Regions from separate parts of the Streptacidiphilus sp. MAP12-33 genome, predicted to be linked through region 1. Evidence: riboswitches for the same ligand, from Rfam matches in the RefSeq annotation. Region 1 holds a riboswitch; the other holds the start of a gene.
What was found. Region 1 has a riboswitch for cobalamin ahead of ABH931_RS33600 (HoxN/HupN/NixA family nickel/cobalt transporter). Riboswitches for the same ligand answer to the same signal wherever they lie in the genome.
Positions count from the first base shown of each region.

Region 2: another riboswitch for cobalamin. It lies ahead of ABH931_RS15320 (cobalamin biosynthesis protein); the one in region 1 lies ahead of ABH931_RS33600 (HoxN/HupN/NixA family nickel/cobalt transporter).

Region 1 is NZ_JBGCCA010000043.1:27,621-34,553, forward strand. It holds gene ABH931_RS33585 (ABC transporter ATP-binding protein) at 1-44, opposite strand, end outside; gene ABH931_RS33590 (FecCD family ABC transporter permease) at 41-1,057, opposite strand; gene ABH931_RS33595 (ABC transporter substrate-binding protein) at 1,092-2,081, opposite strand; cobalamin riboswitch at 2,184-2,335, opposite strand; gene ABH931_RS33600 (HoxN/HupN/NixA family nickel/cobalt transporter) at 2,360-3,478, opposite strand; cobalamin riboswitch at 3,511-3,727, opposite strand; gene ABH931_RS33605 (ArsR/SmtB family transcription factor) at 3,798-4,190, shown strand; gene ABH931_RS33610 (class I SAM-dependent methyltransferase) at 4,163-4,777, opposite strand; gene ABH931_RS33615 (hypothetical protein) at 4,871-5,110, shown strand; gene hypE (hydrogenase expression/formation protein HypE) at 5,112-6,113, opposite strand; gene hypD (hydrogenase formation protein HypD) at 6,202-6,933, opposite strand, start outside.
Region 2 is NZ_JBGCCA010000013.1:89,927-96,859, forward strand. It holds gene cobN (cobaltochelatase subunit CobN) at 1-1,956, opposite strand, end outside; gene ABH931_RS15315 (cobyric acid synthase) at 2,061-3,560, opposite strand; gene ABH931_RS15320 (cobalamin biosynthesis protein) at 3,557-4,492, opposite strand; cobalamin riboswitch at 4,541-4,734, opposite strand; gene ABH931_RS15325 (hypothetical protein) at 4,761-4,916, opposite strand; gene ABH931_RS15330 (NAD(P)/FAD-dependent oxidoreductase) at 5,049-6,449, opposite strand; gene ABH931_RS15335 (alpha/beta hydrolase family protein) at 6,678-6,933, shown strand, end outside.

The DNA.
Region 1 (6,933 bases):
AGCTCCAGGCCGGACAGCTCCGGACCGTCGGCGTGCGCGCTCATGTGCGCACCGACCGGGTGGAGCGCAGGATCCAGACGAACGCCGGGGAGCCGATCAGCGCGGTGACGACGCCGATGGGCAGTTCGGCCGGGGAGACGACGGTGCGCGCGAGCGTGTCGGCCAGCACCAGGAACCCCGCCCCGTACAGCAGCGACAGCGGCAGCACGATCCGGTAGGAGGGGCCCGCGAGACGGCGGACCGCGTGCGGAACGACGAGGCCGACGAAGCCGATCAGGCCGCTGACCGCGACCGCACTCGCGGCGGCCAGCGCGCACGCGGCCACGACGGTCAGCCGGATCCGGCCGGGGTGCAGCCCGAGCGAACGGGCCTCCTCGTCGCCGACGGACAGCACGTCCAGGTGACGGCCGTGCAGCAGCACCAGCACGGTGGCGACCGCGAGGTAGGGCAGGATCTGGGCGCTCTGGTGCCAGGTGGCGGCGGACAGGGAGCCCAGCAGCCAGGAGTAGACCTGCTGGATGTCCTGGGTGGAGCGTTGCAGCACGTACGTCTGCACGGCGGTGAGGAACATCGAGACGGCGAGCCCGGACAGCAGCAGCGTCGCCGTTCCGGGCCCGCCGCTGGCTCCGGCGAGGTAGGCGAAGGCGACTCCGGCGAGCGAGCCGAGGAACGCCGCGAGCGGCAGGGCCTGTGCGTCGGCCCCGCCCATGGCCACGATGGCGACGGTCGCGCCGAGCCCCGCGCCCGCCGAGGCGCCGAGCAGCGAGGAGTCGACCAGGGGGTTGCGGAACACGCCCTGGTACCCCGCGCCGGAGAGCGACAGCGCGCCGCCGACCAGCGCCGCCAGGACCACCCGGGGCAAGCGGATCTGGAAGAGCACCGCCTGGTCCAGCGGGCTGAGCCCGCCGGACAGGTGCACGAACGGCAGCCGGTCGAGCAGTGCGGCGCCGGTGGCGAGCGGATTGAGGTCCGCCGCCCCGACCATGGCGCCCAGCAGCACCGCGGCGGCCAGGAAGACCACCGCGACGCCGTAGGCGCGTGCCGTGCGTCCGCGCACCCTGGCCCGCCTCACCCTCGTCGGCCGCTCGGGGTCACTTGGTGGGCGCCTTCTCGACCGCCGCGGCGATCTCGGCGACCAGCTCGGGCAGTCGCGGGCCCCAGCGGGAGGCCACGTCGTCGTTCAGGCCGACGACCTGACTGTTCTTCACCGCCGGGATCCCCGACCAGCCCGGGCGGGCGGCGACGACCGCCGGGCTCTGCCCGCCGTCGGCGGCCTCGTTGTCGCCCAGGAAGATGATCTGCGGCTGCGCCTTGACGACGTACTCGGCGGACAGCTGCGGGTAGCCGCCGTCGGCGGCCTTGTCCGCCGCGTCGGCGATGTTCTTCAGGCCGAACAGGGAGACGACCTGGCCGACGAAGGTCTTCGACGTGGCCGAGTAGTACGGGTTGGCGCTCAGCTCCCAGTAGTAGCCGAGGTTCGGGTGCGCGGCGCCCGCCTTCGCGACCGTCGCGGCGATCTGCGTCTTCATCCCGGCGACGGTGGCGGCGGCCTTGTCGGCGTGGCCGGTGGCCTGGCCGATCTGCTCGATCTGCGTGTAGGCGTCGTCGAGCGTGGCCGCGGCCGGCTCGATCATGACCGGGACGCCGAGCTTTCGCAGGCTCGCGACGAGGCCGCCGGAGTCCTGCGAGGCGACGACCAGGTCCGGGCTGTACTTGACGATCGCCTCGACGTTCGGCGTCAGCCCGCTGAGGCTGGTGACCGGTGCGCCCTTGGGGTAGTCGGACGTCGAGTCCACCGCGACGACCTGGCTGCCCGCGCCCACCGCGTACAGGTCCTCGGTCGCGGTCGGCGACAGCGAGACGATGTGCTTGGGCTGGTCCTTGACGGTGACCTTGCCGTTCGACGGCGTCACCGTGACCGGGAACGCGGCGGCCGCGGCCGAGGACGCGCCCGTCGACGCGGACGGGGCGGCGGAACCCGAAGTACCCGAGCCCGACGAACCGCAGCCGGCGACGGCGGCCAACGCAGCGATCGCCGCGGCTGCCGTCGCAACAGAGCGGACCAGCGGTCGCTGTGCCATGTGCTACTTCCTGCCGTGAGGGAGGGAAGAAGCCAACCCGGCGACCGGCCGCGCACGAAGGCGCACCCTGAGCAGACGGATCGCCCTTCCCACGAGGGTCGATGTCGTAGCGCGGCAGGAGGCGACCTGGCTCGGGCCGCCCGTCGGGCGGCCCTCACAGTTGCGGGACAGCGCCGGAATGGCCCGCGTTCCCGCGGGCGTCACCGGCTTCGCTGCCTGTCGTGCCACCGGAAACCTGCAAGCCTGCGCAGATTTCCGGTCGGGCGCAGACTAGCACGTCAGGCGGGGTCGGCCTGCTTCCAGCGGCGCTCCACCCGGGCCAGGCGCCAGTACCCGATGGCGCAGGCCCAGACGACCACGAAGAGGCCGACGATGACGAAGCCGACGTTGTTGAGGTCGACGTCCGAGATCCAGCCGGTGACCGGGTCGGTCAGGTTCAGCTGGTCGTGCAGGATGCCGACGAGCTCGATGGTGCCGATCAGGAAGGCGACGGCGATCGAGAGCCCGGTGATGGTGAGGTTGTAGTAGACCTTGCGGACCGGGTTGGCGAACGCCCAGTGGTAGGCGAAGTTCATGAACGTGCCGTCGAGGGTGTCGAACAGGCTCATGCCCGAGGCGAAGAGCAGCGGCAGGCAGACGATCGCGTACCAGGGCAGGCCGGCGGCCGCGCCGGAGCCGGCCATCACCATCAGGGTGACCTCGGTCGCGGTGTCGAAGCCGATGCCGAACAGCAGGCCGATCGGGAACATCTGCCCCGGACGGGTGATGGACTTCGTCAGCCGGCCCAGGACGCGGTTCATGAAGCCCCGGCTGTCGAGGTGCTTCTCCAGCTCGTGCTCGTCGAACTGCCCGGCGCGCATCGCCGTGAAGACCTTCCAGATGCCCAGCAGGGCCACCAGGTTGAGCGCGGCGATCAGGTAGAGGAAGCTCCCGGAGGCCAATGTGCTGACGGTGCCCAGCTCGTGACGGGCGCTGGAGTTGTCGTTCGTCAGCGTCGTCGCCAGCCGCACCCCGCCGGCGATGCCCGCGGCCAGCAGGATCACGATCGACGAGTGGCCGAGGGCGAACCAGAAGCCCACGGAGATCGGGCGCTTGCCGTCGGCCATGAGCTTGCGGGTGGTGTTGTCGATCGCGGCGATGTGGTCGGCGTCGAAGGCGTGCCGCATGCCCAGGGTGTAGGCGGTCACGCCCAGGCCGAGGCCGAACACCTGGGTGCCGACCTTGTAGTGATGGGGCGCCACCATCACGGCGAGGATGCCGAAACCGACGACGTGCATCACCGCGATCACGGCCAGCAGCGCACCGGTGCGCCACCAGTCTCTTCTCTCCCAGCGCAGGACGGGGGTCGCGGGTATCGCCGCGGTGAGCGTCGGGGAAGAGTTTTCGGGCAGGGTCATCCAAGGCCAGCCTCTCCAGCACCTCGTGGAATGGTCACAATGCGTGCCGTGGCCGGTCTCCTGGCTGACGGGGGCTGCCGCCCTTGCTTCTGGCCTTCCCAGGCGCTGACGCGCCCAGTGACCTCCGGCGACCGCTGACGGCCGCGGGAAACGAAACGAGGACTTCCCGATCACAGTGGCGAGGGCCGCTCCGGATTCGTACCGGTCTTCCCGAACACCACGGCAGCGACCACCCTAGGGCTGATCGCAAACCCCCACAAGCCTGCACAGGTGCGCAGGTGTTGCGAATCACCTCGTGGGACGGGCCACAATGACCGGCATGCATCTTGTTCCCGCCGAGCGTGCCGACCGCAAGGTCATCGACGACCACACGGTGTGCGCCGCCATCGAGGGCATCGGCGACGCCGACCGCCTCACCACGTGGGCCGACCGCTTCGCCCTGCTCGGGGAGCCCCACCGCCTCGCGATCCTGCTGGCCCTGCACCACGCCGGCCCGATCGCCGTCACCGACCTGGCCACGGCGACGGGCATCGCCGACCCGGCCGTCTCCCAGATCCTGCGCCTGCTGCGCGCGGCGGGGATCGTCACCGGGACGAAGGACGGCCGCATCGTCCGCTACGCCCTCACCGCCCCGGACCTCGCACCGATCCTGGACGGGCTGCGCGGCGCTGACACGCCGTCCGGTCAGCGGGCGGCGCAGCCGGCGATGTAGGGGCCGTACGGGGTGAGGCGGCCGCCGAGGTCGAACCAGCGCAGGTCGACGCCGGCGAACCCAGCCGCCGCGATGCGCTGCGCGGTCGGGCGGTGCGGGCGGCAGCCGGCGTCGAACAGGCGGGAGCAGGGCGCCCACAGGCGCTGGACGCGCGCCTGCGCGGTGCCCTCGGGCGCGGCGACGTGTTCGAAGAAGACGAACAGCCCGCCGGGCCGCAGCACCCGGCGGATCTCGGCGAGGGCGCGGTCCTGGTCGCCGACGGAGCAGAGCACCACGCAGGAGAGCACCGCGTCCACGCTGCCCGCCGCGAGCGGCAGCGCCTCGGCCCGTCCGGCCACCACGCTGCCGGGCCGCCCGTGGTCGGCGGCGTGACGGGCAAGTCTCCGCCGGGTCCTGACGGCGGGTTCGAGCCCGAGCCAGCGGACCTCGGGATCGAGGTCCGCGTGGCTCCCGGCCGTGCCCGCGCCGATCTCCAGCACTGTGCCGCGCAGCAGTCCGACCAGCGTCCGCCGCCGCTCCACATACGCCGCGCCGGTGCCACGGGCTCCGCGCCCCGGGTCGCGCGCCACCGTCGTGTGCGTCCGCACCAGGCTTCCCTCCCCCGTGCGGCCACCGACGGCCGCCCGTCCGAGGCTACCCGGCCGGTCCCTTCCGACGGGCGAACCGTGCCGGAAGGAGGCGTGGGTAGCCTGCAAACCTGCGTCTGCGGAACGCGGATGCGCCCGCTGCTCACCACCGACAGCGAGGAGTGGCTGGACCACTGGCCGCCCCAGGGCGATCCGGGATTCACCTGGGGCGACCCGCGGCGCCGGCAGGACCGCCGGCCCACGCGCGTCAACATGACACGGAGCGGCATCTTCCGGATCCTGTACTGCCCGGCCGATCCGCGACGGCACCCGCTCGGTCACGTGCTCTCCTGACTCAGCAGATGCGCGGCAGCTGCTCCCCCAGCGGCAGGTCGACCACCCGGGTGCCGCCCAGGCCGGTGCGGGCGACGACCATGCCGGGGTGCTGGTCGGTGCAGGCGCCGATGACCGCCGCCTGCGCGCCCAGCGGGTGGGAGCGCAGCGCGGCGAGGGCGGCGTCGGCGTGCTCGCGCGGCACGAAGGCGACGAGCTTGCCCTCGTTGGCGACGTACCAGGGGTCCAGGCCCAGGATCGCGCAGGCGTTGGCCACCTCCGGCGGCACCGGCACCGCGCGCTCGTCGACGGTGACGCCGACGCCCGCCGCGACGGCGATCTCGTTGAGCGCGGCCGCCAGGCCGCCGCGGGTGGGGTCGCGCAGCACGTGGACGTCCGGGACCGCGGCCAGCAGCGTGCGGACCAGATCCCCGAGCGGTGCGCAGTCGCTGACGACCTCGACGCCGAACTCCAGCCCCTCTCGGACGCTCATCACCGCGACGCCGTGCACCCCGATCGGCCCGCTGACCAGCACCACGTCGTCCGGCCGCGCCCGCTGCGGGCGGATGTCGACGCCGGGCGCGATCAGCCCGACGCCGGAGGTGTTCACGTAGACGCCGTCGCCGTGGCCGGACTCGACCACCTTGGTGTCACCGGTCACCACCTCGACCCCGGCGCGCCGGGCCGCCGCGCCGAGCGCCTGTGCGACACGGCTGACGGTGTCGAGCTCCACGCCCTCCTCCAGCACGAAGCCGCAGGCGAGGTAGGCGGGTACGGCGCCGCTCATGGCCAGGTCGTTGACGGTGCCGTTGACGGCGAGGTCGCCGATGCTGCCACCGGGGAAGAAGAGCGGCCGCACCACGAACGTGTCGGTGGAGAAGGCGATCCGCGCGCCGCCCGCCTGTGGACCGAGGTCCAGCACGGCGGAGTCGCCGAGCTCGGCCAGGTGCCCGCCGCCGAAGGCGGGCGCGAAGACGTCGCGGACCAGCTCGGCGGAGAGCATGCCGCCCCCGCCGTGGCCCATGACGACCCGTTCGCCGGGGCGCAGCGGGGTGGGGCAGGAGAAGCCGGAGAAGTCCGCGGGCGCGGTGCCGACGGCGGTGTCCACGATGTCAGCCAACGGGGCTCGCCTCCACAGTGGTCGGCAGGACGGTGGGCGTGCCGCCGAGGCGGCGGTAGAGGTAGTAGGCGGCGCAGGCGCCCTCGCTGGAGACCATCGTCGCGCCCAGCGGGGTGCGCGGGGTGCAGGTCGTGCCGAAGGCCTCGCACTCGTGCGGCTTGAGCAGGCCCTGGAGGACCTCGCCGCTGCGGCACGCCTCGGGCTCGCGCGTCGCGATGGCGCCGACTTCGAACCGGTGCTCGGCGTCGAAGGCCCGGTAGCGCTCGGACAGACGCCAGCCGCTGCCGGGGATGGTGCCGATGCCGCGCCAGGCACGGTCGGTGACCTCGAAGACGTCCGCGAGCATCCGCCGCGCGGCCGGGTTCCCCTCGTCGCGCACCGCGCGCTCGTAGGCGTTCTCCACCCGGTGCTCGCCGCGCTCCAGTTGGAGCACGGCGCGGCGCACGCCCTCCAGGATGTCCAGCGGTTCGAAGCCGGTGACGACGATCGGCACCCTGAACCGCTCGGCGAGCTCCGGGTACTCCTCGGTCCCCATGACGCTGCACACGTGCCCGGCAGCGAGGAACGCCTGGACCCGGCAGTCCGGCGAGGTCATCAGCCCCTCGATGGCCGGAGGGACCCGGACGTGGGAGACCAGCATCGAGAAGTTCCGCACGCCCAGCTTCTCGGCCTGGTAGACCGTCATGGCGTTGGGCGGCGCGGTCGTCTCGAAGCCGATGCCGAA
Region 2 (6,933 bases), on a different contig from region 1:
CAGGCCGTCACGGATCTGCACGTCCTTGATCTCGCACAGGTAGCCGTCGATGTGCATGACGAAGGAGTCGAACTCCTCGTCGTCCGGCTGCTCGTCCACGTGCAGGTCGTGGTGGAGCTCGGCGGCCTTGACGAGGGTCCAGATCTGCGCGCGCACGGCCGGGGCCTTGGCCGGGTCCAGGTCGCTGACGAGTGCGTACTCGTCGAGCAGCTGCTCCAGCTTGGCCAGGTCGCCGTAGGTGTCGGCGCGGGCCATCGGCGGCACCAGGTGGTCGACGATGGTGGCGTGGCCGCGGCGCTTGGCCTGGGTCCCCTCGCCGGGGTCGTTGACGATGAACGGGTAGATCAGCGGCAGCTCGCCCAGCACCGCGTCCGGCGCGCAGCCGCGGGAGAGGCCGAGGCCCTTGCCGGGCAGCCACTCCATGGTGCCGTGCTTGCCCAGGTGGACCACGGCGTCGGCACCGAAGCCACCCGACGATGTCGCAGCCTCCAGCCAGCGGTAGGCGGCCAGGTAGTGGTGCGACGGCGGCAGGTCCGGGTCGTGGTAGATCGCGATCGGGTTCTCGCCGAAGCCGCGCGGCGGCTGGATCATCAGCACGACGTTGCCGAAGGCCAGCGAGGCGAGCACGATCTCGTCCCCGTCGACGTAGAGCTGCCCGGGGGCCTCGCCCCAGTGCTCCAGCACGCCTTCGCGCAGTTCCTCGTCCAGCGCGTCGAACCACTGCTGGTAGTCCTTGAGCGGCACGCGCGCGGGCGCGGCCCGCAGCTGCTCCTCCGTCAGCCACTCGACGTCGTGGCCACCGGCGGCGATGAGCGTGTGGATCAGCTCGTCACCGCCCGCCGGATAGCCGTCGACGGTGTAGCCCGCGCCGCGCAGCGAGTCGAGCAGCCGCACGGCCGAGGCCGGGGTGTCCAGGCCGACGGCGTTGCCGACCCGGGAGTGCTTGGTCGGGTAGGCGGTGAAGACGATCGCCAGCTTCTTCTCGGCGTTCGGCTTGTGGCGCAGCGCGGCGTGCCGCAGCGCGATGCCCGCCACCCGGGCGGCGCGCTCCTCGTCGGCGACGTAGACGGGGATGCCGTCGGCGCCGGTCTCCTTGAACGAGAACGGCACGGAGATCAGGCGTCCGTCGAACTCGGGGATGGCGACCTGCATGGCCGCGTCCATCGGCGACAGCGCCGCGTCGGACTCGTCCCAGACTGCCCGGGAGGAGGTGAGGCAGAGGCCCTGGATGACGGGGATGTCCAGCTCGGCGAGCTGCCCGATGTCCCAGCTCTCCTCGCCGTCGCCGCCCGCCGAGGCGTCGGCGGCCACGGTGCCACCGGCCGCCAGCACCGTCGTGACCAGCGCGTCGCACCGGCCCACCAGCTCGAACAGCCCCGCGTCGGCCCCGCGGAGCGAACCGCAGTAGATCGGCAGGGCGTTGCCGCCCCTGGCCTCGATCGCCGCTGCCAGCGTGTCCACGAACGCGGTGTTCCCGGACAGCTCGTGGGCGCGGTAGAAGAGCACGCCCACGGTGGGTGCTCCAGGCCGCGGTTCGGCGCCCCCCCGGACGCCGAACTGCGGCATGGCCTGCGGCGGGGCGAACCCCTCGCCGGTCAGCAGGACCGTGTCGGACAGGAAGCGGGCCAGCTCGCCGAGGTTGGCGGAGCCACCCTCGACGAGGTAGCGCAGCGCCTCCGCGACGACTCCGGCCGGGGCGGAGGACATGCCCATCAACTCGGCATCCGGGACCGCCTCGCCGCCCAGCAGCACGGTGGGCAGGCCGGAGGCGGCGATCGCCGCGAGCCCGTCCTCCCAGGCTCGGCGGCCGCCGAGCAGGCGGACCACGACCAGGTCCGCGTCCGCGAGCAGGGCCGGGAGTTCGGTGGCGACGTCCGTCCTGGTCGGATTGCCGATCAGGTAGCGGGCACCGGAGGCGCGGGCCGCGAGCAGGTCGGTGTCGGCGGTCGAGAGCAGCAGGACCGTGGTCCCGCTCTCCGGCGCGGCCTGCTGGGTTCCGGCTTCCTGGGTTGGGGTCACCCGGTCAACTCCCTCATTGGTCTTGCTGGTTGCGGAATGCGTCATGACGGCGCCCCTGGCGGGACGAAGGGCAGGCCCTGCGGGGCGCCGCCCTCGATCAGCCGCCACAGCGCGTCGGTGTCGGCGTGCTCGGCGATCAGGTCGCCGAGCCGGTCCAGCCGCTCCTCGCGGGCGGCCTCGAAGCAGGTGTCGGGCGCGGGGACGAAGGCGCGTCCGGCCGCCGCGGCGACGTCGCGCAGGAAGGCGCGGCGGAAGCCGTCGTTCTCCAGCGCGCCGTGCCAGGTGGTGCCCCAGACCGAGCCCGCGCGGCAGCCGTCCAGCCAGCTCTCGCCGCCCTCGACGCTCGCCACGCCGTGGTGGATCTCGTACCCGTGCACGGTCTCGCCGTAGCCGGTGCCGACGGGCCTGGCGAGGGTCTTCTCCCGCGCGAAGGCGATCCGCACGGGCAGCAGCCCGAGGCCGTCGACCTCGCCCTGCTTGGACTCGAAGCGGTCGTCGATCGTCCGCGCGAGCATCTGGTAGCCGCCGCAGACGCCCAGCACCGGCAGTCCGCGCTCGGCCCGCTCGGCCACGGCCCGGTCCAGGCCCTGCTCGCGCAGCCAGGCCAGGTCGGCGACGGTGGCGCGGGTGCCGGGCAGGATCACCAGGTCGGCGTCGGCCAGCTCCTCGGGCCGCGTGGCCCAGCGGACCAGCACACCGGGCTCCTGAGCGAGGGCGTCGATGTCGGTGAAGTTCGACAGCCGGGGCAGCCGCACGACGGAGACCCGCAGCACGTCCGCGCCGACCGGCGGTCCCGAGGTGCCGCGCGCCATCACCCCGGCCAGGTCCAGCGAGTCCTCGGCGTCCAGCCACAGGCCCGACAGCATCGGCAGCACGCCCAGCGCCGGACGGTGCGTCACCTGCCGCAGCATGTCCAGACCAGGTTGGAGCAGCCGCGCGTCGCCGCGGAACTTGTTCACCAGCCAGCCGCCGATGTGCGCCTGGTCCTCGGCCGAGAGCAGCGCCAGCGTGCCGAACATGGCGGCGAACACGCCGCCCCGGTCGATGTCGCCGACCACCACGACCGGCAGGTCGGCGGCGACGGTGAGGCCCATGTTGGCGATGTCGCCGTCCCGCAGGTTGATCTCGGCGGGGGAGCCGGCGCCCTCGCAGATCACCACGTCGTGGCGGTCGCGCAGGTCGGCCAGGCAGTCCAGGGCGATCCGCAGCAGCGCGGGCTTGCGCTCGCGGTAGTCCAGCGCGCCGACCTCGGCGACGGGCTTGCCCAGCACGACGACCTGGCTGCGCCCGTCCCCGCCGGGCTTGAGCAGGACCGGGTTCATCGCCGCCTCCGGCTCGACTCCGGCCGCTGCCGCCTGCATCGCCTGCGCGCGGCCGATCTCGGCGCCGTCGAGGGTGACGAAGGAGTTCAGTGACATGTTCTGCGCCTTGAACGGCGCGACCTTGACGCCCTGACGCCGCAGCCAGCGGCAGATGCCTGCCGTGACCACGCTCTTGCCCGCGTCCGAGGTCGTCCCGGCGACCAGCAGCGCCCCGCTCACTTCACAGCCCCCCTCAGCAGCGCCACCGCGACGGTGGCGGCCAGTGCCAGTGCGCCCACCCGGCGCGAGAGGCGGCAGGCGCGCTCCACGTCCGCCACGGCGACCGGCCGCAGCTCGGCCCCGAGCACCGGACGGTTCTCCGTTCTCTCCCCGTACTGGAGCGTGCCCCCGAGGCGGACGCCCAACGCGCCCGCGAAGGCCGCCTCGGCGTGCCCGGCGTTCGGGCTCGGATGCGCGGCGGCGTCCCGCCGCCAGACCCGCCAGGTGCGGCCCTTGTCGCCGCTCGCCGCGACGGCCAGCAGCGCGGTCAGCCGCGCGCCCGGCCAGCCCGCGACGTCGTCCAACCGCGCCGACGCCCAGCCGAAGCGGATCAGGCGCGGATTGCGGTGCCCGACCATCGCGTCCAGGGTGTTGACGGCACGGAAGGCGAGCAGTCCGGGCGCGCCGGCGAGGGCGCCCCAGGTCAGTGCGTTGACGACGGCGTCGGCGGTGTTCTCGGCGACGGACTCCACCACGGCGCGGGCGAGCTGCTGCGCGTCGAGGGCGCTCGGGTCGCGTCCGCACAGGTGCGGCAGGCGCTCGCGCGCCGCCTCCACGTCCCCGCGCTCCAGCGCCCCCGCGATGACGCGCGCCTCGCGCGTCAGGGACGCGCCGCCGAGCACGGTCCACGTCGCGGCGGCGGCGAGCGCCGCCTGCGCGGCGGCCGACCGGCGGGAGGCGCGCTGCGCGAGCAGCGCGGTGGCGGCGACGGAGCCGACGGCGACGGCGGTGAACGCCGCGCCCGCGCCCCGGTGGTCGCCGTAGAGGCGGCCCTCCAGCGCGCTTGCGAACCGCCCGAAGCCTGCTACGGGATGACCGCGTCGAGGGTCGCCGAACACGGCGTCGGCGGTGTAGCCCACCACGGCCCCGAACGCGAATGCGCTTGCGCGCATGGTGCTGATGCGCACCGGTGCGTGTCCTCACTCAGGGTCCGCGCCCTGGATCGACGATCCGGAGGCGAGAGTCTCCTGGCTTCCGGATCGACGCACCGGCGGGCCTTCCAGCAGCGTCGTGCCGCCGTGGCCGTTGTTCGCAGGTGCTCCCCGGTGACAGTGGCGGGACCGCGCCGGATTCGCACCGGCTTCCTCTCCTTGCCTCCGATTGGCGTAAAGATCCCACCATGTCGCCGGAGGCAGCGTCAACCGGCCCCGCCGGAGAGGGTCAGGAGCGGGGCTTGTTGAGGAGTTCGACGGCCTTCTGCAGGGCCTGGTCGGCGGGGCTCGCCGGCGGACGGAGGACGTGGTCCTCGAACCAGGAGAGACCGAGGATCAGGAAGAGTCCCAGCGGGGCGACAAGCAGGCACAAGATGACAGACATGGGCACCCCAAGGTGTCGAATGCTGCTGCGGCCTGGACGGACCCCGATCCGTCCCTCCAACAGAATCCGACAAAAGGGTCACATCTGCACGTTGGGGGGAAACCCCCAGAGCCTCGCGCCCCTGGACAGTGCCTAGTGCCGACCGGAGATGACGTCCGCCACCTTCGCCACCGGGGAGGTGTGAGCGCGCCCACCGCGCTCCTGGGCGTCGGCGAAGTGGTACGCCGCGTACATCCCGTGGACGCCGATCCAGCGGAACGGCTCCGGCTCCCACTTGCGGACCTTGTGGTCCACCCACGGCAGCGCCGTCAGCTCGGTGTGCTGGCCGAGCACCAGGTCGCGCAGCGTCCGCGCCGCGAGGTTCGTCGTGGTGACGCCGCTGCCGACGTAGCCGCCGGCCCAGCCGAGGCCGGTCGCGGGGTCGACCGCGACCGTGGAGCACCAGTCGCGCGGCACGCCCAGCACGCCCGACCAGGCCTGGTCGATCGCCACGCCCCGCGCCGCCGGGAAGAACGCCGTGAGGATCTCGGTGAGCTGCGCGATCGTCTTCGCCTGGGTCGAGCCGTCGTTGTCCGTGCGCGAGCCGAAGCGGTAGGGGACGCCACGTCCGCCGAGCGCGATCCGGTCGTCGGCCGTGCGCTGCGCGTACATGTACGCGTGCGCGAAGTCGCCGAGGGTCTCGCGGCCGTCCCAGCCCACCGCGTCCCAGAACGACGCGGGCAGCGGCGCGGTGACGATCATCGAGGAGTTCATCGGCAGCCAGGAGCGCTTCTCGCCCTGCAGGTTGGCGGTGAAGCCCTCGGTGCAGCGCAGCACGAACGTGGCCGAGACGGTGCCGTGCGTGGTGACCGCGCGGGCGGGGGCCGCGCCCTGCGCGGGGTGGATCTCGGTGACCGTGGTCTGCTCGTAGATCTTGACGCCCAGTCGCTCCGCCGCTGCCGCGAGGCCCAGCACCAGCTTGGCGGGCTGGATCCGCGCGCCGTGCGGGGTCCAACTCGCGCCCAGCGCGCCGTCGACGCCGATCCGCTCGGCGGCCTCCGCCGCCGTCAGCCGCTGGACGTCCTTCTCGCCGTAGGAGTGCTCGCCGGCGACGAACGCGTCCAGGCGCTCGACCTGCGCGGGCGTGCGGGCGACCTCCAGGACGCCGCCCTTGACCTGGTCGGCCTCGATGTCCTCCGTCGCGCAGACGTGCAGCACCTCGTCCACGGCGCCGTTCATGGCCTGCTGCATCGCGATCGCGCGCGCCTTGCCGTAGCGCTTGGCGAAGACCGAGCGCCCCGCGAAGCCGTTGTACAGCCAGCCGCCGTTGCGCCCGGAGGCGCCGTAGCCGCAGAAGCGCTGCTCCAGCACGGCGACGCGCAGCGAGGGCTCCGCCTGCTTCAGGTAGTAGGCCGTCCACAGGCCGGTGTAGCCGCCGCCCACGACGGCGACGTCGACCTCGACGGACCCCTCCAGCGCGGGACGCGCCTCGGGGAGGCCGATGGCGGAGTACCAGAAGGAGACACCGCCGTTGACGGTCGTGGACGTGGCCACTTCAGACCTGCTTCCGTGCGCATCTTTGGTTCGGTCCGGGCACGTTATCCGGGCCCGCGAGCTGCGGCAATGCACAAGGTGTCAAGGTCGGCGCGGCCTGTTCGGACAAACCGTCGACTGGACGCCTCCGGGGCGGCCACCCCGTCCGGGTGCGCCCCGGTGGCGGACCCTGCCCCGGGGTACTGGGATGGAGAGAACATCCGAGCGAGCGGGCAGCGGGAGAGCGACATGGGTTGGGGCAAGGCAGCCGCTGTGGTGACGGCCTCCGCCGTGGGCGCCGGCGCGGTGGCGCTCGTGGCAGGGCGGGTGGTCTCCGAGATCTCGGTGCGCGCGGGCCGGTCGGCGCCCGCCTCGGTGGGCGGCCTGCGGGTGCACGCGGTGGCCCCCGACCGGGTCGAGCTCACCCGCGCCCCGGAGACCGAGCGCCCCGGCGTCTGGGCGCTGGAGTGGGGCACGGACGGTCACGTCGTCGTCGGCGACGTGC